Paraglaciecola sp. L3A3: one gene and its partner. The protein of the gene in region 2 binds, or shares a complex with, the protein of the main gene of each other region. Links are inferred from orthologs where the notes say so. Each region holds a gene or a part of one and is shown on either strand. Other genes may lie near its edges.

The links.
Region 1: the proteins of uvrB (region 2) and uvrD are in contact, whole or in part, in a crystal structure (PDB 7EGT), measured with the Thermus thermophilus proteins. The link is inferred for Paraglaciecola sp. L3A3 from one-to-one orthologs. Residues at the interface, in WP_096411307.1 of Thermus thermophilus: Glu23, Leu25, Arg26, Asp27, Gly28, Glu29, Arg30, Phe31, Arg55, Glu326, Asp327, Phe328, Glu379, Ser382, Gln383, His398, Gly400, Arg401; in WP_096412145.1 of Thermus thermophilus: His654, Arg656, Phe657, Gln666, Asp668, Glu669, Lys680, Arg681, Leu682, Ser683, Lys685, Tyr686, Ala687.

Annotation. Positions count from the first base shown.
Region 1 is NZ_CP047023.1:172,319-185,041, forward strand. Bases 9,263-12,187 are described here. They hold uvrD (DNA helicase II), read left to right. Parts: upstream 9,263-9,603; coding sequence 9,604-11,772; downstream 11,773-12,187. Other genes in these bases: cysE (serine O-acetyltransferase), read right to left, coding at 9,263-9,403; GQR87_RS00770 (diguanylate cyclase), read left to right, coding at 11,856-12,187. In the rest of the region: GQR87_RS00710 (substrate-binding domain-containing protein), read left to right, coding at 1-274; GQR87_RS00715 (biopolymer transporter ExbD), read left to right, coding at 508-915; ribonuclease E activity regulator RraA, read right to left, coding at 1,004-1,489; GQR87_RS00725 (phosphatase PAP2 family protein), read left to right, coding at 1,695-2,204; GQR87_RS00730 (MJ1255/VC2487 family glycosyltransferase), read left to right, coding at 2,217-3,284; GQR87_RS22280 (lipoprotein), read left to right, coding at 3,409-3,567; lysA (diaminopimelate decarboxylase), read left to right, coding at 3,568-4,821; GQR87_RS00740 (family 43 glycosylhydrolase), read left to right, coding at 4,907-6,181; dapF (diaminopimelate epimerase), read left to right, coding at 6,351-7,181; GQR87_RS00750 (DUF484 family protein), read left to right, coding at 7,206-7,871; GQR87_RS00755 (HAD-IA family hydrolase), read left to right, coding at 7,916-8,635; more of cysE, read right to left, coding at 8,624-9,262; more of GQR87_RS00770, read left to right, coding at 12,188-12,723. UniProt on the Escherichia coli protein: A helicase with DNA-dependent ATPase activity. Unwinds DNA duplexes with 3'-5' polarity. Translocates on single-stranded DNA with 3'-5' polarity. Initiates unwinding more efficiently from a nicked substrate than double-stranded DNA.
Region 2 is NZ_CP047023.1:1,304,958-1,317,660, reverse strand. Bases 3,993-6,897 are described here. They hold uvrB (excinuclease ABC subunit UvrB), read right to left. Parts: upstream 6,502-6,897; coding sequence 4,483-6,501; downstream 3,993-4,482. Other genes in these bases: GQR87_RS05420 (MATE family efflux transporter), read right to left, coding at 6,506-6,897. Also shown: tRNA guanosine(34) transglycosylase Tgt, read right to left, coding at 1-239; gltX (glutamate--tRNA ligase), read right to left, coding at 1,793-3,193; more of GQR87_RS05420, read right to left, coding at 6,898-7,882; electron transport complex subunit RsxA, read left to right, coding at 9,202-9,783; electron transport complex subunit RsxB, read left to right, coding at 9,783-10,349; electron transport complex subunit RsxC, read left to right, coding at 10,358-12,598; electron transport complex subunit RsxD, read left to right, coding at 12,601-12,703. UniProt on the Escherichia coli protein: The UvrABC repair system catalyzes the recognition and processing of DNA lesions. A damage recognition complex composed of 2 UvrA and 2 UvrB subunits scans DNA for abnormalities.

The DNA of each region.
Region 1 (12,723 bases), 1.1 Mb from region 2 along the record:
GGCTGTTGCTGCTTTTATTGCTTCGGGCATGGCAGATGTCGGTTTGGGTATTGAAGCGGCGGCTAGGCATTTTGGTTTAGACTTTATACCTTTAGTGTCTGAGCATTATTTAATGGTTTGTAAAAATAAAACCTTGGATCTACCGCAAACAAAACAACTAATAGATGTGATGAAAAGTAGCAAATTTGAGGAGGAATTGACTGAATTACCAGGTTACCTGCCAAATAATTGCGGAGAAATAAAGGAACTTAAACAACTATTAGCTTGGTTTTAAACCAGTAAAATAAAGGGGTGAAGGGGTTTGTATATAGCTCAACCTGAAATTCAGATAGGATAATTTTCAAAACCTACTGGATTATTAGCGCTATTTACGGCAGTCTATGAGGTACATTGATAAGTAATTAAATTGAGTGTTTTATTAAGTTAAGGTTAATTAATTGATGCTCTGAGAAGAAACTGTCTTTATACTAGGCAGATTCGTTTTAACCCAATTGGCGATTTTTAATAATGAAAAGAAAAAAGCACGGCTCTGCCGACGACGAAGCAACCATTGATATGACACCCATGTTGGACATAGTGTTCATCATGCTTATCTTCTTTATTGTAACTACCTCTTTTGTTAAAGAGAAAGGTTTGGAAGTTAATCGTCCTAAAGATTCTAAAACACCACCGCCTCCTACTAACGTTAAATCGTTAGCTATTCGTGTTAACGAAGACGGTACGATTGTAGTGAATGGACGTGAAGTAGATATTCGCCGAGTTGAAGCAAATATTCAAAGTTTCTTGGCTGAAAATGCTCAAGAATCGGCTGCAGTACAAGCTCATCCTAAAGCTAAACATGGTGATGTAACTGAAGTTATCAATGAAGTGAAAAAAGCAGGTATTAAAAACGTATCTGTATTAGTTGGTAAATAACTAACTTCAAGTCATACAAAAGCGCCGTGTTCTTTATGAACACGGCGTTTTTTATTGTCTATAGAAATGTATTACTAGCTAGTAAATTTTATTCGATATCTAGTGGTTCTGGAGACAGAATAATACCTGTACGATCAGCATATAAATGATCTTCTGGTAAAAATGTCACTCCACCAAAATTTACTGCAACATCTACTTCGCCGGAACCTTGGTCATCTGCACCGACGGGGATTGAAGCAATGGCATGGATACCTATATTAATTTCTTCTAGGTCGTCTACTTCTCTAACACTGCCATAACAAACTATGCCTTCCCAGCCATTATCAAATGCCAGCTGAGCGGTATAAGCATCGACTAAAGCGCAGCGCATGGAACCGCCACCATCGATTAGTAATATTTTCCCCAAACCAGGTTGTTCTAATGTTTTTAGGATCAGGCCTTTGTCTTCAAAACACTTTATGGTGGTAATTTCTCCGCCATATGAAGGACTGCCACCAAAACTGACAAACATGGGCTCGACCACGTCAACACTGTCAGCAAATATATCGCAAAGAGTAGAAGTATTGTAATCCATGTCTTTTCCTTAGGAGGTTTAAGGTTAGCTAACGTCAATAGAATATGAACTTGCTGCCAGTGTAATACTATTTTTGCCAAAGATCAGGTTCTATTTTTGATGGTAAATTTAGCTACCGTTTGTCATGAAATTTTCGCGGAAATGTCACCTTTCATTCATACAGCAAGCCTAAACTAAAATCTGATTTATCCATAAGGCAGGTGTTATGAAAACAATAGCGCAAAGTGATAAAGCTTTATTTTATTGGATGTTCAATCTGATGGCTAAGCGAGATTGTAGTTGGATAAAGTGGGTGTCTAAAACCGGGGATGGCCAGTTATATCTTGTAATTGGAGTGCTACTTTGGTGGTTAGAGCCTGAACATGGTGCACTATTTTTGTCTGCAGGTTTATTGGCTTATACCTTAGAAATTCCTGTATATATTTTTTTAAAAAGAGCATTAAAACGGCAACGTCCATGTGATAGTGCGACTAACTTTAATGCTCATATTACCCCTTCTGACAAGTTCAGTTTGCCGTCTGGACATACTGCTGCGGCATTTTTAATGGCATCGCTGGTGAGTAGTTTTTATCCTAACTTAGCGTTAGTCGCGTATTTATGGGCAAGTTGTATTGGCATATCTAGGGTATTACTTGGTGTCCATTACCCTGGAGATATATTGGCTGGTGCTGCCTTAGGAATGGGAATCTCCGTTGTCAGTTTATCTATATTTTAAGGACGTGTCGGCATGAAAATTCTATATGGGGTGCAAGGTACAGGTAATGGGCATATTACCCGAGCCAGAATTATGGCCAAGGCTTTGGCAAAACGTTCAAACGTTACAGTTGATTATATTTTTTCTGGTAGAAACAGAGAAAATTATTTTGATATGCAAGTATTCGAGGATTTTAAAACCTATCATGGATTAAGCTTTGCCACTAAAAAAGGTAAGCTTAATTATTGGGATTCTTATCAGAATTTGCAGTTATCGCAATTTTTTAAAGATGTGAAATCATTAGATCTCGGTGAATACGATTTAGTATTGAATGATTTTGAACCTATCACAGCATGGGCAGCAAAAAAGCAAAAAATACCCTCTATTTCGCTAAGCCATCAAGCTGCTTTTGCTCATCCGATACCAATGAAAGGAGCTGGGGTGATTGATAAATTAGTGATGCGCTATTTTGCGCCAACTGATTTACAGCTAGGTATTCATTGGTATCACTTTGGTTTTCCAATTTTACCGCCTTTTATAGACGACGAGCATTTAGAAAATATCAAAGGTAAAAGTATATTAGTGTATTTGCCTTTTGAAGAAGTGGCAGACATACAAAAGGTATTGGCGACCTTTGCAGAACATGATTTTGTTTGTTTTCATCCGGCGATTAAACACGCACACATTGATGATAATGTGGTTTGGCACTCCCCGGCTAAGATCTCTTTTAAATCGGCGCTAGCTAAGTGCCGCGGGGTGATTGCTAATGCTGGATTCGAGATGGCTAGTGAGTGTTTACATTATAATAAAAACATGTTGCTAAAACCTTTGGCAGGTCAATTTGAGCAAACCTCAAATGCTTTTACTTTAGCGGATTTAGGTTTGTGCCAGTTAATGCAAACCTTAGATTTAGAAGTCATTGAGCAATGGTTACAATTTGAACCTAGTGTGAATGTGCAGTTTAAATCAGATCCTAATATTTTGATTGATTGGCTGTTAAAAAGGCAATGGTCAGATACTCAAGAATTATGTCAGTCTTTATGGGGACAGGTCATTTTTCCACCATCGGTGCAATCTTCTTTAAGACAAATATCGCTTTAACTGCAGGATTATATGCTTTGTTATTTCATATGGCATAAAATATAGCATTCAGCTCTTTCCAGTACTTTGCATTTGTTCAATGTAATGACATCATTAGCCCATATTAAATTAGGTTATTGTTGTTATGCGCCATTCTTATAAATTTACAGTGCTTACGGGGGCTATATTTAGTCTTCTTGTCCTATCCTCATGTGGTCAGAAGCGAAGCTTGTATTTACCGGAAGAGCCTGAGACGAACAGTCCTACTCAGCACATAAAAGAATCATCAGAGGGGAAAAACTAGATGGATTATTTTGCTTATAAAAACGAACAGCTTTTGGCTGAAGAAGTCGCCCTTCTTGATATCGCTAAACAATTCGGCACACCTTGTTACGTTTATTCTAAAGCTACAATAGAGCGACATTGGCACGCATTTAATAATGCGGCAGGTAAACAGCCGCATCTTATTTGTTATGCAGTTAAAGCAAATTCAAATTTGGCCGTGTTAAATGTGATGGCTAAATTAGGCTCAGGCTTTGATATTGTATCTGGTGGTGAATTACTTCGCGTTTTAAAAGCTGGTGGAGATGCCAGCAAAGTAGTTTTTTCTGGGGTAGGTAAAACACCTGAAGAAATTGCCTTAGGACTTGAGAAAGGTATTAAATGTTTTAATGTTGAATCTCGCAGCGAGTTAGCTCGGATTAATGAGGTAGCTAAGAGATTAGATAAAAAAGCGCCTATTTCTATTCGAGTTAACCCTGATGTCGATGCTAAAACACATCCTTATATTTCTACAGGTTTGAAAGATAATAAGTTTGGTGTAGAGCGCGAACAAGCGGTTGAAATTTACCAATATGCGAATAGTTTGTCGAACCTAAATGTAGTTGGAATTGATTGCCATATTGGTTCTCAATTAACTGACATTACTCCTTTTGTTGATGCTTTAGATATTTTACTTGCCTTGATTGATGAATTAGCCAGCCATGGCATTCATATTAAACATCTCGACGTAGGTGGTGGCTTAGGTGTTACTTATAATGATGAAAAGCCTCCTCACCCAGATCAATATACGCAAGCCATTGCTCAGCGTTTAGTGGGACGAGAAGATTTAATGCTTATTTTTGAACCGGGCCGAGCTATTATGGCAAATGCTGGGGTTTTACTGACTAAAGTTGAATTTTTGAAGCAGGGTGCAGAGAAAAACTTTGCTATTGTTGATGCGGCTATGAATGACCTTATTCGACCTGCGCTTTACTCTGCGTGGCAAAATATTATTCCTTTAAATGCAGCGTTGGTAAGAGAAAAGGCTGTCTATGATGTAGTTGGTCCTATCTGTGAAACGGGCGATTTTTTAGGTAAAGGTAGAGAGTTAGCCATTGCACCTGAAGATTATTTAGCTGTACGTAGTGCTGGTGCATACGGTTTTGTAATGGCTTCTAATTACAATAGCCGTTGTCGACCTGCAGAAATATTGGTAGATAAAGATGTGGCTCATTTAGTACGTAAGCGAGAAACTATTGAACAATTATTCGAAAATGAAGCTATACCCGATAATTAATTGTTAACTAAAAGTGTAAAGCCGCTATTCTTATAGCGGCTTTTTATTTACACTTGCAACATGTTTTTTACCAGAGAAATTGCAAGTGAAAAAAATTAGCTACCTAACCGCTAGCCTTACATTACCTTTTTTTGTTAGCGCCAATAGTCCGCAGCCTCCTCAACCTTCTGAACAAGCTTTTCCTTTTTACATGCCAGATGAAAAGCCTGATATGCCTTTAAGTGCTTCTGTTGCTCGGAATTACGATAATTACTTAGCTAATCGACAGGAAAACAATGAGTTGTATACTCAATTTAAATATACAGAATTAAATGGGTTTGATTACCATGGTGGTGACGGTACGATTTCTCGTCGTGATCCTTCTAAAGTTATTTTTGAAAATGGTAAATACTACGTCTGGTATACCTATCGTAATACACCTACTGCGCCAAAAGGTGCTGAAAAAAGCAGTGACACTATACCTTCCGCTGATTGGGATTTATCTGAAATATGGTATGCCACCTCAGAAGATGGTTTTACGTGGCAAGAGCAAGGGGTTGCTGTGCCTCGACCACCAAAACCTAATGTCGGTTGGCGCTCAGTTTCAACCACCGATATTTTAAAATGGAAAGGTAAGTATTACCTTTATTATCAGGGGTTTATGGAGGCTAGTGGCAAGCGGGGGGATGATTGCCCTGTGGCGGTTTCTTATGCGGATTCACCTGATGGCCCTTGGACTGCACTCAATCAAATCGTGATCCCTAATGGTGCTAAAGGTGACTGGGATCAGTTTTCGATTCATGATCCTTATCCTTTAGTACACGATGGCAAGATTTACCTGTATTACAAGTCGGACTTTTCTAAACAAGATGCTAAGCGCGGTTTAGTGCGTATGCATGGACTGGCAATAGCAGAAAATCCATTAGGGCCATTTAAAAAACACCCGCTTAATCCCATTATGGCCGCGGGCCATGAAACCACTTTATTTCCATTTAAAAAGGGAGTGGCGGCCTTTGCAATTCGAGATGGAAATGAAAGAAATACTATTCAATATGCAGAAGATTGGGTTAATTTTAAAATCGCTTCAATTGTTGAATTAATGCCCAATGCCGCGGGACCTTTTATCCCTGATGCATTTACCGATACTAAAGATGGCCGTGGTATTACTTGGGGGATCTCTCACTTTACAGCTGCAAATGGTTGGCAAAATAACCATTCTGTTTTAACGCGATTTGATGTGGATTTAAGTTTGGATGTTGATGACCGTCAGATGAAACGACATAGTCTAAAGTTTACTCCAGAGGAACATTATCGTTATGGATTATCGGCTCAACAAAAAAAACGAATTCAGCAACAAACAGAAAAATTGAGAAGTGAATAAATAAACGACCCTGATTATGCTAATTATTCATTGTTTTTAATCAGATTATTTAAGCTATGGATTGTTAAAGACATAGTCAGTGATTGCTTGAAATGATATAACTGCTTTTAGAATCTCTAGTTAGTTCATTTTTAATTGGCTAGACAATAATTTTAGTTAAGTAGTGACAATGCAAATCCAGTTCTCAAAGATGCAGGGCTTGGGTAATGACTTTGTGGTTATTGATAATGTAACCCAAAATGTGTTTTTTTCTCCGGAAAAAATCCGTCAATTATCCGATCGAAATTTTGGTATCGGCTTCGATCAACTTTTGTTGGTTGAACCACCGTATGATCCTGATCAAGATTTTCATTATCGAATCTTTAATGCTGATGGAACGGAAGTTTCCCAATGTGGTAACGGTGCTAGGTGTTTTGCTCGATTTGTGAAAATGAAAGGGTTAACTAACCGTAATAAAATCGTAGTCAGTACAAAGGCTGGCCGTATGGTTTTATATTTGGAAAAAGACGGACAAGTCACAGTGAATATGGGGGTGCCACAATTTGCACCACACCTAATTCCACTAAAGGCCAATAAACAAGAAAAAACTTATATTATCCGAGCGGATGATCAAACCTTTTTTTGTGGTGCTGTATCCATGGGCAACCCTCACTGTGTATTGTTAGTAGATGACATAAATTTAGCAGATGTGGAAACAATGGGGCCTCTGTTAGAAAAGCATGAGCGATTTACTGAAGGGGTTAATGTTGGTTTTATGCAAATAATTAACCCTAGTCATATTAAGTTACGTGTATATGAAAGAGGGGCCGGTGAAACACTCGCTTGTGGCAGTGGTGCATGTGCCGCAGTGGCTGTTGGGCAGTTACAAAATAGATTAAGTAAAGATGTGAAGGTTGATTTACCTGGTGGAAGTTTAAAAATACGTTGGCAAGGGAAAGACAATGTATTAAAAATGACCGGAGCAGCCGAGCATATTTTTGACGGCTACATAAATTTATAAGAGTAGGGGGGATTTTTAAATAATATGGAAATAAATACTGCATTAGAAACAGATGAACAATTAAGTGCTGAACAGGTAGTAAACTACCTGTTAGATAATCCTGATTTTTTTGCTCAACACCCTAATCTTGTGGAAAAAATTGCTATACCTCATATTCAAAAAGGTAGTGTGTCTTTAGTCGAATTACAAAGTGAGCAATTGCGTAAGAAGGTTCGCAGCCTTAATCATAAGCTTAGTCAATTAATCACAATTGCTAAAAAAAATGAAGAAATTTATCGGATATATGCTGACTTAAATATCAGAATATTGAAGTGTACTTCAATGGATGATTTAACCTTTGTTTTAGAAGAAGTGATTCAAGAAAATTTACAGTTAGCATCTGTCAGTTTAATGCCTTTCAAAGGTGCCCATGCGCTACCAGAAATTCAACGTCGTTTGTTCATTGAAAAACGTTTTAAAAGAGACAAACACTTCTTTGGACGATTAAGTGACCACGAAAGAAAATTATTATTTGCAGATCAAGATGCTAATTCAGTGGCTTTGTTGCTGTTAGGTGACCAAGGGGAGCTGGGTATTTTGGCGATTGGCAGTAAAGATCCTAGTCACTTTAATCCTGATATGGATACTTTGTTGATTTCACAATTACAACAATTTTTGAGTATTTTACTACCTAAAATTCTTAGCTACTAATTGTTGGGTAATAATCAGTTTAGAAATTTGCGTTTAATATATTTATGATTTTCTATAAAAAACTCAATCCCATTCAAGCCATTACTTTTGATTTAGATGATACTTTATATGAAAACGGCAGCGTAATTAAAAATGCTACGGCATCGTTGCGAGCGTTTCAGCATAAGGAGTTCTCTATCACTAAGTCTTTAGATACACAGTACTGGCGTAAAATAGAAAAAGAGTTACTAATAGATCATCCCATATTACATAATGATATTGGCCAGCTTAGATTTCGCTCTTTACAGCTTGGGTTTCAGCAACTTGGTTATAACGAAGAGCAAGCTGTTGATGCAGCCAGGCGGTGTTTTCAACACTTTTATGATCAGCGCAGTAATTTTTCTGTCGATGCTAATATTCATTGGATTTTAAAAACATTAGCCGAGAAAATACCTCTGGTGGCTATTACCAACGGTAATGTAGACGTTGAAAAAATTGGCATTGCCGATTATTTATCAGCCTGTTTTAAATCTAGTGTGACAGTACCTATGAAACCAAACATAGCTATGTTTGATGCGGCTCAAGATATGTTAGCAATACCGGCTAAAAATATTTTGCATGTGGGAGATAATTTAGAGAAAGACGTATTTGGAGCAATTCGAGCAGGCTATCAAGCCGCTTGGTACGCAGAAGATAGAGAAATGTCGCTTAATAGTGAGCAGACACTTACTTTACCTCATGTGCAGTTACAGTCACTCAATCAATTATTAGAGTTAGTCTTCTAGAATATTTTGTTGCATGGTTTCGCAAGGGTTCTGGCATCTAGGTTTACCTACAATTTTGGCCGGGATACCAGCGACGGTAACATGTGCAGGTACGTCGTTTAAAACAACACTACCGGCGCCAATTTTGGCTCCTTCACCTATAGTAATATTACCCAATATTTTGGCTCCTGCCCCAATCATTACCCCTTGACGAATTTTAGGATGTCGGTCGCCTGCTTCATTACCTGTACCACCTAAGGTGACGGATTGCATGATAGACACATTGTCTTCAATTACCGCAGTTTCGCCTACTACAATCCCTGTCGCATGGTCGAACATCACTCCTTGGCCTATATGAGCTGCAGGGTGGATGTCGATAGCAAAAACTTCTGAATTACGACTTTGAATAAAGAGAGCTAGCTCTTTTCGACCCATTTTCCACAGTTGATTAGCTAGTCTGTGCACTTGGATTGCTTGGAAGCCTTTAAAATTGAGCAGTACTGTTAAATGAGTGTTCACCGCAGGGTCTCGATTAAACACAGCTTGAATATCGAACATAGCTGCTTCAGCTATTTCTGGGTGTAGCAGATAACATTGCTCAAACATTTCTTTGATGGTTAATGAGCCCATGACTTTATCTGCTAGTTTATTCGATAGGATAAAACCTAAAGAGGTTTCAAAGTTATGGTGAGCAAGAATACATGTGTGTACATAACTAGATAACAAAGGTTCACTTTCACTTAAGTTTTTTGCTTCTAGTTTTAGTTGTTGCCAAAATTCAATGCTCATCACTTTGTCTCATCATTTTCAAAGGTATTTCTACTAACCTTATTTTTGGGGATGAAGTAGAAAAATAAAAGGTATAAATGCTTTTCTTTGCAATATAGGCACAAATTAGCAGGGCATTCTGCTGAGTATTGCTTTCATTAGTGTATTTAAATACAGTGCTTTGTTATAGTAAAGGCAAATATCCTTTTCAAAATTTGCCCATGGACGTATCTAGACTTCTTGATGAACTAAACGATAAACAACGTGATGCAGTTGCTGCTTCTGCCACTGACATGCTGATCTTAGCTGGTGCCGGTAGTGGCAAAACACGAGTCTTAGTGCATAGAATTTCTTGGTTAATGGAAGTGGAAGGTATTGCTCCTTATGGCATTTTAGCTGTGACCTTTACCAATAAAGCAGCCAAAGAAATGCGCGGGCGAATAGAGCAACTACAAGGAAGTCCTTTATATAGCATGTGGATTGGTACCTTTCATGGTATTGCCCATAGGTTATTACGCACCCATTATGCAGACGTTAACTTACCTGAAAACTTCACTATTTTAGATTCTGATGACCAATATCGAATGGTTAGACGAGTGATTAAAAGTCTTAATCTTGATGAGAAACATTGGCCGCCTAAACAAGTACAATGGTATATCAATGGTAACAAAGATGAAGGCTTACGCCCTGAGCATATTGAGACCTACGGAGATGCTAATCAACAAAAAATGCGCGAGATTTATCAGGTATATCAACAAACCTGTGACCGTTCTGGGTTAGTTGATTTTGCTGAGTTATTGTTACGAGCTCATGAATTATGGCTGAACAACCCTAACATATTAGCCCATTACCAAAAACGTTTTAGAGCGATATTAGTTGACGAATTTCAAGATACTAACAATATTCAATATGCTTGGTTAAGGTTACTTGCTGCGCCAAGCAATAATATGATTATTGTGGGGGATGACGATCAGTCTATCTATGGTTGGCGAGGTGCCAATGTAGAAAATATACAGCATTTTTTGCGAGATTTCCCTACTGCTAAAACCGTTAGATTAGAACAGAATTATCGTTCTACGGGCAATATATTACAAGCCGCTAATGCTGTTATTGATAATAATCAGGGGCGTCTAGGTAAAGAGTTATGGACTGAAGATGGCAATGGAGAAACGATTTCTTTGTATGCAGGTTTTAATGAACTTGATGAAGCTAGATTTAACATCTCTCGAATAAAAGAGTGGCGTGATACTGGTAATGCCTTGGTTGATTGCGCCATTTTATATCGTAATAATGCTCAATCACGGGTACTCGAAGAAGCCTTACTTCAAGAATCAATCGCTTACAGAATATATGGCGGATTACGCTTTTTTGAACGCCAGGAAATTCGTGATGCCCTTGGGTATTTGCGCTTAATTAATCAATCTATTGATGATGCGGCATTTGAGAGAATAGTGAATACCCCTACTCGTGGCATGGGGGACAAGACCTTATCGCAGATCCGCGAACTAGCCAAAGAACAAGAATTGTCTATGTGGGATGCAAGTCAGCGGATGTTACAGGAAAAACGTCTAACCGGCCGCGCATCTAATGCATTAAGTGCTTTCATTCAACTTATTAGTCAGTTAGGCCAAGATATTGCGCAGTTACCTCTTGAGGAACAAGCTGATCATGTGATCAAACATTCTGGCCTATTTGCTATGTATAAAGCAGAAAAAGGTGAAAAAGCCCAAGCTAGAATTGAAAACTTGGAAGAATTAGTGACGGCTTGTAAACAATTTGTCGTGCCTGAAGAGGCTGATAATATGACTCCCTTATCTGCTTTTTTAGCTCATGCCTCTTTAGAATCAGGTGAAACACAGGCTGATAGTCATCAGGATGCGGTGCAAATGATGACAATTCATTCATCTAAAGGTTTAGAGTTTCCATTGGTGTTTCTGGTTGGGGTAGAAGAAGGCATGTTCCCTAGTCAGATGAGCAATGATGAGCCTGGCAAAATCGAAGAAGAAAGACGTCTTTGTTACGTCGGTATGACACGTGCAATGCAAAAGTTGTATATCACTTATGCTGAGAACAGACGCGTTTATGGGCAAGACAAATATCATACTCCTTCACGGTTTATTAAAGAGATCCCCGCTGAGTGTATTGAAGAAGTCCGCTTGCGCACCACTATTAGCCGACCGGTACAAAACCGTTTTACGGCAACTACTGGGCATACTGCATTTGAATCGACAGGATTTCAGTTAGGTGAAAGGGTATGCCATCCTAAATTTGCTGAAGGTACAGTGCTAAATTATGAAGGGTCGGGTGAGCATGCCAGAGTGCAAATTAACTTTGATGAATTCGGTACTAAATGGTTGGTGATGTCGTTTGCTAAGTTAACTAAAGTATAGTTGGATTAAATGTGTTGTTTTTTGTTATATCTATTGTGTAATAACCACACCTAAGTTAACCGGTTTTTAGTGATTCTATATTTATGCAACGTAAAGTACTGATTATTGAATATGACTCAAGTAGCATGAAAGTACTGCGAAACTTGATTTCTAAGGCGGGTTTGCGTCCTGTATCTACCGCTAGTTTAATCGAAGCAAAACATGTGTTTTCAGCTTCTGCACCTGAAGAGTATTTGTGTGCAGTCGTTAACTTTAATTTGCCAGATGCAACTAAGGGACAGGCAGTTGATTTTGCCATTCAATCTTTCTTACCCACAATAGTGGTAACTGATACCTTAGATGATGAAATCAGAATTGATATTCTGCAAAAAAATATAGTTGATTATATTCCCAAAGAAAATGCTCAAGTTTATGAATATCTCACAAGATTATTGGCAAGATTAGATAAAAATAAAAAAGTAGGCGTATTGGTAGTAGATGATTCACGAGTGGATAGAAGTGCAATGGTTTCATTATTAAGAAGGCATAATTTTATTACTTATGAAGCACAAAATGCCAGCCAAGCTATACAAGTGTTAACTAATCAATCTACTATTAAACTGGCAATTATTGATGAAAACATTCCAGGCATGTCTGGTTTACAAATGATTTCTAAGTTACGTAGAACATATAGTGAAGAAGACTTGGGGATTATAGGTATCGCAACTGATAGCAATAATGGACTATCAGCTCGGTTTATTAAAAGTGGCGCTAATGATTATTTATATAAGCCTTATTGCCATGAAGAATTTCTCTGCCGGATCATGCAAAATGTTGAGAGGTTAGAGAATATAGCCACCATAAAACGTGTGGCAAATTCCGATTATTTGACTGGTTTACCTAACCGACGACATTTTTTTTCTTGTGTTGAAGCCATACAAAAAAACAAACCGAAACAACAGAGTTTAGCCA
Region 2 (12,703 bases):
ATAAAGTCATGTAAATCGCCATGTTGTTTGACGATTTCAGTTCCAGGACGCAACATTAAGTGAAATGTATTACCCAAACAAATATGCGCGCCTGTCTCTTTCAATTCTTCAGGTGTCATACCTTTCACAGTACCGTAAGTACCAACTGGCATAAAGGCGGGGGTTTCTACCACCCCACGCTCAAAAATCAAACGTCCTCGACGAGCTTTACCGTCGGTATTTTCTAACTCAAATTTCATTAATATATCCTAGTGCAAACAGCTAATTTACGTAGAACACGTTTTTAGCAGCACCCTACCTATAAAAGTCGAAGGATTATATACGAAACTAGCACCAATCAATACTAATAAGTGCCCTCAGAAATAGATTTTAAAGGTGTAAAACATGCCTTCAATAAATTACTACTAAAGCAATTAGGTTAAGCTAAACAAGATAAAGGGTGAGTAACGTCAAAACAGAAAGGCTAGTCAACCTGAATACTGGATAAGCCGAACCTCTCGATAACGATTTTTTGTGCCTAGCGGCGCTGGATTGTCTAGCAATAACACGTTATTACGTACGACAATCCGCCTTGCTATACCCAAAAATTTCGTCACCGAGTAAGCATTCATGTGAGGTGAAGTGGGTAAATATTATTAAGTTATTGAATTGTAAAGATAAATTAAGATTGGACGATACTTCTTATCCAGAACTCAGGTTAGTCATTAAATTTAACACTAATTGGTTTTTTATATTTTATTGAGTATCGACTTATGTACCCTGCACAGTCATTTTCTTTCAGGCAATAAAAAAGCCGCTTAATTGCTTAAGCGGCTTCGTTATATGGCGTCCCCAAGGGGATTATAAAATACGTCCTTGTATTTTACCGCTTCGCGGCCGTGCTAAAGCACGTTCAAAAATGTTCCAGACATTTGTACTCGGGCTATCCATGCCCTCGCCACTTCGCGGCCGTGCTAAAGCACGTTCAAAAATGTTCCAGACATTTTTGTCGAACCGACAGGGGTTCTCACCCCCTTGGGTCATCATTTTCTTTCAGGCAATAAAAAAGCCGCTTAATTGCTTAAGCGGCTTCGTTATATGGCGTCCCCAAGGGGATTCGAACCCCTGTTACCGCCGTGAAAGGGCGGTGTCCTAGGCCTCTAGACGATGGGGACAAAAACTTCTTTTATCGAAACGAGTTTCGATAAACTTTGTAAAGAAAAGATGAGTCTGCGAATCGCGTAACCTAACTTTTTATGCTCTACAAAAAGAACTTCTTATCAAACTATATACTCATTGGCCTAGGCGGTAATGAATAATCCTTGTTTTGACACTTAAATCACATCCTGTGATTTAATCAATATGGCGTCCCCAAGGGGATTCGAACCCCTGTTACCGCCGTGAAAGGGCGGTGTCCTAGGCCTCTAGACGATGGGGACAACAATTTTCTTATCAAAGCTCTGCTTTGATAAATTGTTGTTAGGAGAAGTGAGCCTGCGAACTAAGCGGCATTATCTTTTCCGAACAACTAAAAATATTGTCTACGATAAATAAAACACTTAAGGCATTCATTTATCTGTCTTATCATTTTATTTACTGGCCTAGGTGGTAGTAAATAATCCTTGATATTGGTGGAGCCAGGCGGGATCGAACCGCCGACCTCTTGCATGCCATGCAAGCGCTCTCCCAGCTGAGCTATGGCCCCTAATCAATTAAAGCTAAAGCCTTATTTGAATAACTGGGTGTCATTCCGTGACAGCGGGGCGCATTCTAGGCACCTCCCCTTTTCATGTCAACGATTTTTTTAAAAATTTTATCTGTTTGCTATATATTTGAGCGCTTTGGTTATACGTTGTTCAATTTCAGCCTGATTTAGCAGATTTAAGGTCACATCTAAAGAAGGTGAATTACCTGATCCTGTCACCGCAACTCTTAAAGGCATACCCACTTTTCCCATACCTACGCCTAATTCTTCAGCAGTTTGATCAATAGCCTGATGAATTGTTTCTGGATTCCACTCAGAAAGTGCAGATAATTTAGTTTGCACTAGCAATAAAGCTTCTTTTGCCACGGGTCGTAAATGTTTTTTTGCCGCTTTTTCATCAAAGTTCTCATAATCTTGATAAAAATATGCACTGATGGAGGCTAATTCTTTTAAAGTTTTCACTCTATCAGCCTGTGCAGTAATCACGTCTTCCAATGCTGGCCCATTAGATATATCAATACCTTGCTGTGCAAAGTGCCATTTAGCATGCTCAGCCACTTCGCTAGCAGGTAACGTTTTAATATAATGTTGATTTAACCAAATTAACTTATCTGTGTTAAATGCCGAAGCTGACTGGCCGATTGCATCTAAACTAAACAACTCAATCATTTCATCCACAGAAAATATTTCTTGATCGCCGTGAGACCAACCCAAACGTACTAAATAATTCAATAAAGCTTGAGGTAGATATCCATCATCACGAAACTCCATTACGCCGACCGCATTAGTTCGTTTAGATAACTTTTTACCATCGTCACCCAAAATCATAGAAACATGGGCATATTCAGGGATAGGCGCACCTAAAGCCTGTAATATATTAATTTGCCTAGGCGTATTATTAATATGGTCTTCGCCTCTCACCACATGGCTAATTCCCATATCCCAATCATCAACTACCACACAAAAGTTATAAGTCGGGGCACCGTCGGTACGACGAATAATTAAATCATCTAATTCTTGATTAGCGATAACAATTTCACCACGAATGTGATCTTTAATTGTCACACTACCTTCAAGAGGGGTTTTAAAGCGAATAGCGAAAGGTTGTCCTTCAGGATAATCGGTACGATCACGCCATGTACCAGGATAACGAGGTTTTTCACCATTCGCCATTTGCTGTTCACGAATAGCATCTAATTCTGCAGCAGGCATAAAACATTTATAGGCTTTACCTTCTGATAACAGTTGATCAATAAGTTGGTTATATCTATCAAAACGTTTAGTTTGATAATATGGCCCGTCATCCCAATCCAATCCTAACCATTGCATACCTTCTAAAATGGCATCAATCGCAGCTTGGGTAGAACGCTCAATATCTGTATCTTCAATACGTAATACAAATTTTCCGCCTTGGCTTTTTGCATATAACCAAGAATATAGTGCGGTACGCGCACCGCCAACATGTAAATAGCCGGTGGGGCTAGGAGCAAATCGTGTTACAACTGACATTAAAAATCTATCCTAAAAAATAATTGGCGGCATTTTACCAGCCAATAACAAGAATTTATATCTCCATTTTCCGAGAGAGAGCACTATCCTGATTAAAATATATAAAGGGATAACCCACAAAACAGCTTAATTGCTTATCAAACAGCCAAAAGGATTATGATGCATAGTCATAATGAATGACCAATTATAAAACAACTAATTTGAATACTTTTTATGCAGTTAAACAATAATTTTAATTTAGATGTTGACAGTTTGTTGAGCATACCTATAATAGCGCTCCACTTAAGGCCTACGCCTTGAAGTGAAATGAAATCTAGATGCTTAGCTCAGTTGAAAAAAGACAGAGCATCGCCGTTCTTATTAAAGGAATGGCAAGGGTCACTGGTTAATCCCAGTATAAATAACCCCGGACGCTTAGCTCAGTTAGAAAAAGACAGAGCATCGCCGCTCTTATTACAAGAATGGCAAGGGTCACTGGTTAATCCCAGTATAAATAACCCCGGACGCTTAGCTCAGTTAGAAAAAGACAGAGCATCGCCGCTATTATTACAAGAATGGCAAGAGTCACTGGTTAATCCCAGTATAAATAAATTCGGACGCTTAGCTCAGTTGGGAGAGCATCGCCCTTACAAGGCGAGGGTCACTGGTTCAAGCCCAGTAGCGTCCACCACATTACTAATTATTGATTTTCAATCGATAATAAAACTGGTTCATAACCAGTGATCAAATTATGGACGCTTAGCTCAGTTGAAAAAAGACAGAGCATCGCCGCTCTTATTACAAGAATGGCAAGGGTCACTGGTTAATCCCAGTATAAATAACCCGGACGCTTAGCTCAGTTGGGAGAGCATCGCCCTTACAAGGCGAGGGTCACTGGTTCAAGCCCAGTAGCGTCCACCACATTACTAATTATTGATTTTCAATCGATAATAAAACTGGTTCATAACCAGTGATCAAATTATGGACGCTTAGCTCAGTTGAAAAAAGACAGAGCATCGCCGCTCTTATTACAAGAATGGCAAGGATCACTGGTTCAAATCAGTATAAATAAATTCGGACGCTTAGCTCAGTTGGGAGAGCATCGCCCTTACAAGGCGAGGGTCACTGGTTCAAGCCCAGTAGCGTCCACCACTTTCTTCTTCATCTCTTTGAATTATATTTAAAAAAGTACGATGAGCATCGCCACTTTTTACAATCAAAGACCGAGTGAATATGTCTGCTTAAATTGAATAAGCGTTTTGCTCCTAGCTTTGTCTATTCACTTCGATCTATTTACTATCCGCTGTTTGTTAAGCATTTTTTACGATCTGCGCTCTGTATTCTTCTATTTCGTCTCGCAAGCCTGCGGCTTTTTCAAAGTCTAAGTCTTTGGCTGCTTTAAACATCACTTTTTCTAGCTCAGTAATTTTTTGCAATAACTGTGGAGTACTGAGAGTTTGATATTTCTTACCTTTTTCAGCCACTAACCTGAGTTTAACTTTATTTCCTTGGTCTGACTTGCCATCTCCTACATCCATAATATCGGTAATAGGTTTATTCAACTGCATAGGGGTAATACCGTGTTTCAGGTTGTGCGCTTTTTGTTTTTCTCGCCTGCGATCTGTTTCTTCCATCGCTCTTTGCATAGATCCAGTAATTCTGTCTCCATACAAAATAGCTCGACCATTCAAATGTCGTGCAGCCCGTCCCATGGTTTGAATCAGTGATCTGTCTGAACGTAAAAAACCTTCTTTATCTGCATCCAGTATCGCTACTAGTGATACCTCTGGCATGTCTAAACCTTCTCGAAGTAGGTTAATTCCGACCAATACATCAAACTTGCCGATTCTCAGATCACGTATAATTTCTATCCGTTCAACTGTATCTATATCCGAGTGTAAATAACGAACTTTGACTCCATGTTCATCCAAATAATCACTTAAGTCTTCAGACATACGTTTGGTCAATGTGGTGACTAATACCCTTTCATTTTTAGCCACACATTTATGTATCTCAGACAATAAATCATCTACTTGAGTACCTACCGGACGTACTTCAATTTCAGGATCAATTAATCCAGTTGGTCTTACAACCTGCTCTACAATATCTTCTTCAGGCACGGTGGCTAACTCAAATTTTCCGGGCGTAGCCGACACATAAATAGTTTGTGGGCTAATGCGCTCAAATTCTTCAAACTTGAGCGGCCTATTATCTAGGGCCGAAGGTAATCTGAAACCATATTCCACTAAGGTTTCCTTACGGGATCTATCACCTTTATACATAGCGCCTATTTGAGAAACGGTTACATGTGATTCGTCGATAAACAATAAGCCATCGGCAGGAAAATAATCAATCAAGGTAGGTGGTGGATCGCCAGGTGGTCGACCAGACAAATAGCGCGAATAGTTTTCGATCCCAGAGCAATACCCTAACTCTTGCATCATTTCGATATCAAATTGGCAGCGTTGTGATACACGCTGTTCTTCTACTAATTTATTCACAGATTTAAGTTGTTCACGTCTTTCTTTTAATTCAACTTTAATATGTTCAATAGCATCAAGAATTTTTTCTCTGGGTGTGACATAGTGAGTTTTCGGGAAAACAGTGGCTCGGGTCACTGTTTTTTCTATGGCACCAGTGAGTGGATCAAAAATACTAATACGTTCAATTTCTTCATCAAATAACTCAACACGAATACCTTCACGTTCTGAATCGGCAGGGAATACATCAATCACGTCGCCCCTCACCCTAAATGTACCCCGTTCAAAGGCCACATCATTTCGAGTATATTGAATTTCGGCCAAACGACGTAAGATGTCGCGCTGATTCATAATGTCGCCTTGACGAAAATGTACCAACATTTTCATATATGACTCGGGATCACCTAAACCATAGATAGCAGAGACACTAGACACAATAATAACGTCACGACGTTCCATTAAAGATTTAGTCGCAGATAAACGCATTTGTTCTATATGTTCGTTTATCGATGCATCTTTTTCGATAAAAGTATCACTCGAAGGCACATAGGCTTCGGGCTGATAATAATCATAATAAGACACAAAATACTCTACCGCATTATTAGGAAAGAACTCTTTCATCTCACCATACAACTGGGCTGCTAATGTTTTGTTATGAGCCAATATCAGAGTAGGCCTTTGCACCTGCTGGATAACATTAGCCATAGTAAATGTTTTACCAGAGCCTGTAACACCTAATAAGATCTGCCGCGCCAAGCCATCTTCTAGACCTTCGACTAAGGCTTCAATAGCTTTAGGCTGGTCACCTGCAGGAGAATAAGAGGAAGATAATTCAAAGGGTCTATTCATGATATTAGGCTTCCTTAGCTGTTAATTTAATTTTGTTTTTTAAAATATGTTTAAACCACAAGAAAGCAATAAGAGCGACCGATAAATTTGCTACAACTGCAGCGGCAAATATACCTTTTAAATCAAACAATAGACCTCCAAAATAAGAAATTGGTACTACAAATATAAATAATCGCATAATACTTAAGCCAAGTGCCGACATAGGCAGATGCACCGCATTAAATGACGAGTTAGTTAAGATAATAACCCCTTGTAAACCGTAACCTAAAGGCACTATGCTCAAAAATATAACAATAGTCTCAGCGACCACAGGGTCATCTGTAAATATGTCCGCTAAAAACGGCGCTATGAAAGCAATAATAGCAAAAATGATTAACTGCCAAGCTAAAATAAACTTTAAGCATAATGAATAAGCTTGATTGACACGTTCTAGGTTATTGGCACCAAAATTCTGGCTAATAAAAGGTGGCAATGACATAGACAAAGACAACACCACTATTAATGCTATTGATTCTAACCTACCGCCAACCCCCCATGCAGCGACAGCTGTATTGCCATATCCAGCAACTAAGGCAGTCACTACTCCTGTAGCCACAGGTGTAAGCATATTAGCTCCAGCTGCGGGTATACCAATTCTTAAAATGCCACCAGTGCTACGCTTCAGTTGTTGCCAGTTGAGTAATCTTGGTTCGATCAATTTTCGTTTGATAGCCAACAAATATAGAATATAAAACAGTCCGACAGCCCATGCGATAAGTGTGGCAATGGCTGCACCTTGAATTCCTAAGGCTGGAATGGGGCCCCAACCAAAAATTAATAATGGATCAAGTAACACATTTACAAAACCACCAACTGCCATCACATAACTTGGCGTTTTAGTGTCTCCCGAAGCCCTTAGCACACTATTTCCCACCATAGGCATGGCTAAAAAAAGACCTGCCGCATACCAAACCACCATATAATCTTTAATAAGCGGCAATAAACTCTGGTCGGCACCTAATAAGGTAAAAATACTTTCTATACTCAACACACCCACAATAGCCAGGGAAATAGCTAAGACAAAAGTTAACATAAGCGCACCAGTTGCCGTTTCTTTGGCTTTATCATGAGCACCTGAGCCCATAAATTTACCAATAACAGCAGATGTACCTATGCCTAAGCCAATATTCAAACTAATAACAGTAAAAGTAACTGGGAAGGTAAAACTAATAGCAGCTAATTCTTGAGTCCCTATCATGCCAATAAAAAAGGTATCTACCAAACCAAATGTCATCAACATGATCATGCCAACTATCATAGGCATAGTCATTTTGTATAATGTTTTACCAATATCATTATTCAGTAAATCAGGGGCTCTTGTTTGACTAGCTTGAGAACTCAATATTTATTCCACTTTGGTTAGCTAAATAGATGAATTAACCAACAGAAAATTTCATCTTAAATTAATAATCTTTATAAAAGACATGATACGCGAATTTTATTACAGCTTTAGCAATATTTGACAATTCAAATGTTACATAAATGTAAAATAAGTATGTATTTTAACCAGTCTTTTTTTAGAGACACTTGAGTGTCTATTTATTGACGTTTTTATCCACTAGATCTTAATAATTCATATTTTGTCAACTCTGTTACAGAAAAAAGTCAGCTAATATTTTTAATAAAAACTATTGATCTTTTAAAAAAATAAATTTTCTCTTAAAAAACAACACACAACTAAAATTATAGTTATTTACTTCTAAACCCTAATAACGTAATAAATTTCAATAAAAACCATAACCTATTGTTTTAAATAGCCTTTAACTATAAAATAGTTATTTCATACTACAGCTATTGACATTAATAGATAAATCTATAGCAACAAGTTATAAATTTAATACACAACCTTATCCACAGGTTTAGTGGATAACTGAGTTAGCACTATAATTGGCGCTGTTTTAACAACTAAAGGTCGATAGTAGACATTAGTGACCACTAACCTTCAGTATGGCCTATTAAGGTTACACTTTTATTAAACACTGTTTTTATACCCAGTATTCAATCATTTATTAATAACTATTAACTATAAGAGCCGTAAAAAAGAATCTTTAAAATAAACTAAAGATTTTTAATCAAAAACAGCCAATTTATTTTCTAAAAACATGAAAAAAAAGCTTGTTTATTTTAGGAACTAGTACTTTTGTTTAGTTTAAATACAATTATTAAAAAATATTAAAAAATACTTACTTTGAGTGTTGACAGCAGGCACCTTGCTCATTAATATTCCGCACCGTTGAAAAGCAGCTTGATTTACCAAATCAAGTTTGTTTATTAACGAAACTATAGTTCCCCCTTAGCTCAGCTGGTTAGAGCGACGGACTGTTAATCCGCAGGTCCCCCGTTCGAGTCGGGGAGGGGGAGCCAACTATAGTTGATTTAAATAATTAGCATTAATTATTTAAACGAAAATTTGAATTCCCCCTTAGCTCAGCTGGTTAGAGCGACGGACTGTTAATCCGCAGGTCCCCCGTTCGAGTCGGGGAGGGGGAGCCAAATTTTGGCTCATATCTTCTAAATGTTATCCCAAATTCCATCTTTCATTATGTTTTTCATAATTAATCTCTCTTATTACAATAAACTTTTTAATATCAAGTTGTTAATGACGGCTGAAACTAAGATAATGGCCAGGATTTCTCTACCTTTGGCAGATACCCACTTAAGATGACCGACTTTTTATTACTTTTAATTGGCACAGTGCTGGTAAACAATTTTGTTTTAGCCCAGTTTCTAGGCTTATGTCCTTTTATGGGCGTGTCAGGCAAACTCGAAACTGCCATCGGCATGTCAATGGCCACAACATTTGTTTTAACACTAGCCTCTCTTTCAAGTTACTTAGTTGAACACTATATTTTGTTGCCTCTAGATATAGGCTATTTACGCACCCTAAGTTTTATTTTAGTGATAGCTGTCGTGGTCCAGTTCACTGAAATGGTGGTACATAAAACTAGTCCGACTTTATATCGTTTATTAGGCATATTTTTACCGCTTATTACTACCAACTGTGCAGTATTAGGGGTTGCCCTATTAAATATTAACAAAGATCATAACTTTGTTGAGTCAATCATTTATGGCTTTGGTGCAGCTGCGGGCTTTTCTTTAGTATTAATATTGTTTGCTGCTATGCGTGAGCGTTTAGCTGTGGCAGATGTGCCTAAACCCTTCAAAGGAGCTTCTATAGGCATGATCACTGCAGGGTTAATGTCTTTGGCCTTTATGGGCTTTACTGGTTTGGTGAAGTTCTAATGTCATTAACTTTCATGATCCTCACTGCATTAATCACCATTGGTATTATGGCCCTGATATTTGGCTCAATCTTAGGTTTTGCTGCGGTAAAATTTAAAGTAGAAGGCGATCCTTTAGTTGAACAAATTGATGCCATTTTACCACAAACACAATGCGGCCAATGCGGTTATCCAGGCTGCAGACCTTATGCAGAAGCCATAGCCAATGGTGATGACATTAATAAATGTCCTCCAGGCGGCGAAGCCACCATCAAAAAACTAGCAGATTTAATGGGTGTAGAGGCCACCGCATTAGATTCAGCCCATGGTCAAGAAGATGTAAAAAAAGTGGCTTACATCCGCGAAGATGAATGTATTGGCTGCACCAAGTGTATTCAGGCTTGTCCTGTTGATGCTATTTTAGGTGCGGCTAAACAGATGCATACCATAATCACTGACGAATGCACTGGCTGTGACTTATGTGTCGAGCCCTGCCCTGTTGATTGTATTGATATGATACCAGTAGCCACTAACACAGCATCTTGGCAGTGGAAGTTAGATCCCATAGCCATTAAACAAATAAATTAATAGAAGCCATGCAAACTCACTTCGATGACATAATAAATAAATTAGATAGCAATGAACTATGGGACTTCCCTGGCGGCATCTACCCTGCTGAGCGTAAAGAGTTATCAAATCAGCAACCTATTGCACAATTACCCATAGCTAAACAGTTATTTATTCCGGTAAAACAACATACAGGCATCGAAGGACATATTATCGTTGAAGTCGGTCAACATGTTTTAAAAGGACAAGCATTAACCAAAAGCACGAATCCATATGCAGTACCTGTACATGCCCCCACTTCAGGAGTTGTCAGTGCCATACAACCACATGTCTCTCCCCACCCTTCCGGTTTACCTGAACTTACAATCATAATAGACAGTGATCAACAAGATGCTTGGGCTGAACTCACCCCTTTTATTGATTACCAAAGCCATCCTAAAATGGATGTGTTAGGTAAAATTTGTGATGCAGGGATCAGTGGTATGGGTGGTGCTGGTTTTCCTGTCCACATAAAACTATCTACTCACAAAGAAGTAGAGTTTTTAATTATCAATGGTGTGGAATGCGAACCTTACATTACCTCAGATGATAGATTGATGCGGGAACACGCTTGGCAAATTCGTCAAGGCATTGATGTACTTACTCATTTACTTTCACCAAAACAAGTCATCATTGCCATAGAGCACAACAAACCTGAAGCAATTGAGGCAATGCAACTTGCCTGTCGTGAAAACCCACTATACAAAGTATGTGAAATTCCGACAAAATATCCTTCAGGTGGCGAAAAGCAGTTAATTCAGATTGTAACCAACAGAGAAGTACCGGCCAAAGGTTTACCTATTGATGTAGGGGTGATTAGTCAAAATGTTGGAACCTGTTTCGCCATAGCTGATGCCATATTTTCTGGTAAACCATTGATTCAAAGAGTGGTCACGGTAACCGGTGAAGCCATGGCTCGCCCCGCTAATTATTGGGCATTAATCGGTACGCCAATCTCACATATATTAGACGAATGTCAGTACCAAGCAGAGAAACAAACAGAAACTAAGGTGATCATGGGTGGTCCTATGATGGGCTTCGCCGTCGCCAATGAATCTGTTCCTGTAGTCAAAATCACCAATTGTATTTTGGTACCCGCAGACAAAGAGATAGCCACACTACACGAACAAGCTTGTATTAGATGTGGAGCTTGTGCTGACGCTTGTCCAGCAAGTTTATTACCACAACAAATGTTCTGGCATGCAAAAGCCAAGGAGTTGGATAAAGTACAAGAATACAATTTATTTGACTGTATTGAATGTGGTGCTTGTGCTTATGTTTGCCCTAGTGAAATTCCTTTGGTGCATTACTATCGGGTAGCAAAATCAGAAATTCGCGCCGAAAAACAAGAAAAAGAGCTGGCCGATAAAGCTAGGGAGCGTTTTGAAAAACGAGCAGCTAGACTTGAGGCCGATCAAAAAGCACGAGACGAAAAACATCGTTTAGCCGCCGAAGCACGTAAACAAGCTATGGCATCTAAAGGTAATGATGCAAAAGACAAAATTGCCGCAGCATTAGCTAGAGCAAAAGCTAAAAAACAAGCATTAGCCGACACAGTAAATGCACCTAACGCAGACTCAGAAACAGGCAACACTGAGACCTCTGGAACAACTGCCAATACAGAACAAAACTCAGAAATCGCTGAAGCCCCAGCAGAACAAAAGTCAGCGAGTTCTAACCAAAGAGTGCAAGCGGCAATTTCTAGAGCAAAAGCTAAAAAGGCAGCGGCTCAAGCAGCTAAACAACAAAGTGAAGCAAACCAAGCTAAAGAAATCGTCGAACCTGAAGTAAAAAAATCTGCAGTAGTTAGCCAATCAACTGCTGATAGCCTTGAAATTCAAGCAGCAGAAATTGTTGAACAAACAAAGACAACAGAGTTGAATCAGCAAGTAGTCTCTATCGAACCAGCGCCACAAGAACAAGTAGTGACAAAACAAGGATTAACCCAGCAAGTATCGAGCGAACAAGCAGATACAGCTTCACAAACCAGCAAAGAGCAACAAAAACAAGCCAGAATTGCTTCAGCTGTGGCTAAAGCAAAGCGGGCTGCCAAGAACAAAAACCAAGAGCCGCAACCACAGGACGCAGAACAAAAGACAACGCCATTGAGTGCAAATGAACAAATTGAAAATAAAAAACGCAGAATAGCCGCGGCAGTAGCAAAAGCAAAGGCCAAAAAACTGGCCGAACAAGCCCTCAAAAACAAAAGCGTTAATAAAGGCGATAACTAATCATGAATTTTAAGCTAACCAGCTCTCCCCACCAGCATGTACGTCGAAATACCGGCGATGTGATGAAGCTGGTCATTTTAGGGCTAGTACCCGGTGTTTTAATGC